Regions from separate parts of the Bacteroides sp. AM16-24 genome, predicted to be linked through region 1. Evidence: riboswitches for the same ligand, from Rfam matches in the RefSeq annotation. Region 1 holds a riboswitch; the other holds the start of a gene.
The links. Region 1 has a riboswitch for thiamine pyrophosphate ahead of DW182_RS11430 (TonB-dependent receptor). Riboswitches for the same ligand answer to the same signal wherever they lie in the genome.
Positions count from the first base shown of each region.

Region 1 (2,410 bases):
TACGCTTATCTTCAGCAATAATCCGTCTAACAGTTTCTTCCACCTTATCATAGTTCTCACCATATTCTACGCCAATTACCCAATCCACACGGCGGGTATCTTCACGGCTATAATTGGTCACTGTACCACTGCTCAAGGCTCCGTTCGGTATATAAATCACTTTATTATCAGCCGTAGTCAAAATCGTATGGAAGATTTGTATCTCACGTACCGTACCTGATACCCCCTGACTTTCTATCCAGTCCCCCACCTTGTAAGGACGGAACAAGAGAATAATCAAGCCACCCGCAAAATTCTGTAGATTACCGGACAAAGCCATACCAATAGCCACACCAGCAGATGCCAGCAAGGCAGCAAAGGAGGTTGTTTCTACACCCAGCTTACCGATAACGGCAATAATCAGCAAGATGGTCAGAAGGATATTTACCAAGCTCTTTACAAAGCTTTGAATACCAGCATCCACATGACGCTTTGCCAACAGTTTGGAAACCATCTTCTTAATGAGAGAAATAAGGAAACGTCCAATGACAAAAATTAGAATAGCCCCAATAATATTTCCACCGGCAGCTACACCCCAGTCTATTAATTGTTGAAGAAAGACTTGCAATTTGCTGAAGCCTTCTTCTACTACAGTTCCATCGGCAGGAATTGCCGTTTGTAATAATACTAACATAATATTTGTTCGTTTGAAGTTAATAAAATCATTATCTCCTAATAATTACGGGAGATTACAAAATTAACAAATATTTCCGGTTATCGTTCACTTGATTTGCGTGTTTCAGCGAAAACACTTAATTTTGCTCCCGATTTCAACTAAGGGGTGCCCTAATATGACGGGCTGAGATCATACCCATTGACCTGATCCGGGTAGTGCCGGCGGAGGGAAAAGAAGAAAAGTTCCCCTTTTCTGTATTCATCTTTAATAGTTAAAATTGCAATGAGAAAACATGCAATGGCGGCCTGCCTGTTGACGGCAACGCTGGGCGTCTGTGCGCAGACGCATGAAAAGGACAGCTTGCGGGTGATAAGCCTGCAGGAAGTAGAAATTATTTCTACCCGTGCCACGGGAACTACTCCGGTGGCGTTTACCAATGTTAGTAAAGAACAGCTTAAAAAGCAGAACTTCGGACAAGACATTCCCTATCTGTTGTCGTTCACACCGTCTGTACTGACAACGAGTGATGCAGGTGCAGGTATCGGTTACACCAGTATTCGGGTGCGCGGAACAGATGCTACACGCATCAATGTAACCACTAACGGTATACCCATGAACGATGCGGAAAGCCATTCTATCTTTTGGGTAAATACTCCCGATCTTGCCTCTTCACTTCAGGACTTGCAGATTCAACGCGGTGCAGGAACTTCCACAAATGGTGCAGGAGCATTCGGAGCCAGTATCAATATGAAGACACAAGGCATTCTACCCACACCGTATGCAGAATTCTCAGGCTCTTACGGGTCATTCAATACCCATAAAGAAACGGTAAAGGTAGGCACCGGCCTCATCAATGGACGATGGGGAGTTGATGCACGTCTGTCTAATATCCACAGTGACGGCTACCGTGACCGTGCCAGTGCCGACCTGAAATCTTATTTTGTGCAGGGCGGATATTATGGCGACAAGACTACCGTCAAATTCATCACCTTCGGCGGAAAAGAAGAAACATATCATGCTTGGGATGGTCTGGATAAAAAAACATTGGAAAACGACCGTAAGTACAATCCCAACGGAGCCATAGAAGATGCCCAAGGAAATGTAATCGGATTCTATGACAATCAGATAGATTACTACCGCCAGACACATTACCAATTATTACTAAACCAGATATTGTCTTCTTCATGGAAGCTGAACATAGCACTGCACTACACTGACGGTTACGGTTACTATGAGGAATACAAAAATCGGCGTACACTGGTGGAGTATGGCTTGACTCCATTTGAAACAAACGGTACCACTATAGAGAAATCGGACCTTATACGCCGTAAACTGGTAGACAGTGGTTTCGGTGGCGGTATATTCTCTTTCGATTATAAAGGAGATAAGTTAGATGCCTCCATCGGTGGCGGACTGAATTATTATAAGAATACCCATAACGGCAAGGTGGTATGGGTGAAGAATTATCTGGGTGAGCTTGCCCCCGATCATGAATATTACCGCAACATCGGACGGAAAACAGATGGCAACATCTACGCAAAGGTAAATTATGAAATACTGGATGGGGTTAGTTTATATGCCGATATGCAATATCGCTATCTGCGCTACAAGATAAACGGCAATAACGACAAGTGGGATTGGACAGCCGATCCGGCACACCTGCAACCGCTGAATATTGATGAAGATTTCAGTTTCTTCAATCCTAAAGCCGGTATCTTCTGGCAAATTAATCCCTATAACAGTCTTTATGCCTCC
Region 1 covers NZ_QRKI01000008.1:148,172-150,581, reverse strand. Annotated here, with positions in the region: gene DW182_RS11435 (mechanosensitive ion channel family protein) at 1-673, opposite strand, end outside; TPP riboswitch at 807-903, shown strand; gene DW182_RS11430 (TonB-dependent receptor) at 938-2,410, shown strand, end outside.

Region 2 (2,410 bases), on a different contig from region 1:
GTGTATCCGGAATGCACTTGAGCCATACTTGCTCCGTACTATCTTCAGGTAGAGGTACCTCTGACTGGAGATAGTACGGAGCAAGTATGGCTCTGATACAATTCAGGTACGGTGCAGATACAAAAGAAACCTAAACTTTTCCATACAGAGTTTGATTATTCGCCCGAAAAATCTTATATTTGAATAAATAACTCAATGCTTATGGCAAATCCGATTATTCCGGGAATACCCGAAGCAGAACAAGGGCTGTTGTATCAGAAACTAAACGAATACAACCGGGGAAGAACATCTTACAAAGATGCAGGTGCTTATCTGGTGGTGTTGCCCCATCCCGGCTATCCCCGTTACTCATTATGGGTTTATTCTCCACTACCCGAACGCCAGTCTATTTTTTACATTCAAGACCTTTCTACAAATATCCATGAGAGTCTGCGGGTAGCAAGCAGTCTATGTTATTACTCTCCCCGCTGCATGCTATTGGTGGAGTATAATGCTAAACGTATGCAAAGCAAGGGAGACGATATCATTGCTTTCGGGAAGTATCGCGGACATTTTCTGCACGAGATTTTCCGCATCGACCCGAGTTATGTAAGTTGGATTGCCTATAAATTCACGCCCCGCATTCCTAAACAGGAACGTTTCGCAGAAATAGCCCGGATATACCATTCCGTTCATCTGGATATTCAGAAACGGCAGGCAAGGCAGAAATATTCTACCAGCCGCTTCCTGGGCAAGGAAGGAGATAAAGTAGAGAATCTAACACTGAAAGTACTGCGTGTACGGTTGGAAGACGATCCTTACAAAACAATGGTCAAAGGAACAACTCCCTATTTTTATGTCCGACAAATACTGACGCTGGAAGATTCTATCGGTAATCTGGTTACTTTCCGGATAAGCTCCCGTACGGCAAGCCGTGAATCGGGACAAGTACCCGGTACAGAGCATGCTTTCCAACCCGGTGAGACGGTATTTATCGTCTCAGCGCGTATCTCATGTACCTTTGCTTCGGGAAACAAGCAATATACACGGCTGAATTATGTTAAGTTTAAATAATCATAAAAGATAGGCCGGTCTCTTTCCTGTTAAAAACATTCGTCCTTACTTTACCGGCAGAAAAGGGGGTGCTATAAATATAGCTGAGATTATACCCAATGAACCTGATACGGTTAGTACCGTCGAAGGGAATTTTCTTTCTATATTCTACTATTCGTTTATACTACTATCCCTTTCTGTAAGTAGAACCTCTAAAAATTCAGAGTTTGAATGTTTGACGTACAATTCATTACGCATTTTACGGCATCTATTTCATACTTGGACTCCGCACGTATAGCCCTTGAAGGGGGCTGCCGCTGGGTACAGCTTCGGATGAAAGATGCTTCCGAAAATGAGCTGAAAGCCACAGCCATACGCGTGCAGGACCTCTGCCGCCAATACGGGGCTACCTTCATCATTGATGACCACGTAGACCTGGTGAAACAGATTGGTGCGGACGGTGTCCATTTAGGAAAATTGGATATGCCGATAAAAGAAGCAAGGGAGAGACTTGGTAAAGGTTTCATTATCGGTGGAACCGCCAACACTTTTGAAGACATCAGGCAGCATGTTGCCGATGGCGCGGACTACATTGGTTGCGGCCCCTTCCGTTTCACCACCACCAAACAAAAATTATCACCCATCCTGGGACTGGATGGTTACCGCTCCATCCTGGCGCAGATGAAAGAAGAAGGTCTTTCAATTCCCGTCGTCGGCATTGGTGGAATTACTCGTGAAGATATCCCGGCATTGAAAGCCGTAGGACTAAGCGGGATAGCACTGAGCGGTGGTATTCTGAAAGCCGGGAATCCTGTGCGTGAGATGGAGACAATCATACAACTGACCGAATAGCAATCAATTATTGAACCATGGAAGATAAAACAAAAATCACCTATCCCGATTCCGAGAAAGTCTACATGCAGGGTGAACTTTTCCCTTACCTGAAAGTGGGTATGAGAAAAGTGAATCTGACGCCTACCGTAGTAGTGGAAAACGGGAAGAAAATCATCACGGAAAATGCCCCCGTGTACATCTACGACACAAGTGGAGCATACAGTGACCCGAACCAGAAAGTCGACTTAAAGAAAGGTCTGCCCCGCCTCCGCGAACCGTGGATACAGGAGCGGGAAGTGGAACGACTGACGGCAATCAGTTCCGAATACGGCAAGATGCGCCTGGCAGACAAGAGCCTCGAATCTCTCCGTTTTGAGCATATCACCCTGCCCTACCGTGCGAAAGCGGGCAAGCAGGTTACGCAAATGTACTATGCCAAAAAAGGAATTGTCACCCCGGAAATGGAGTACGTTGCCATTCGCGAAAACATGAACTGCAAGGAATTGGGCATAGAAACTTACATCACACCGGAATTTGTGCGGGA
Region 2 covers NZ_QRKI01000014.1:37,542-39,951, forward strand. Annotated here, with positions in the region: gene DW182_RS15620 (hypothetical protein) at 202-1,053, shown strand; TPP riboswitch at 1,108-1,202, shown strand; gene DW182_RS15625 (thiamine phosphate synthase) at 1,264-1,884, shown strand; gene thiC (phosphomethylpyrimidine synthase ThiC) at 1,902-2,410, shown strand, end outside.
Region 2: another riboswitch for thiamine pyrophosphate. It lies ahead of DW182_RS15625 (thiamine phosphate synthase); the one in region 1 lies ahead of DW182_RS11430 (TonB-dependent receptor).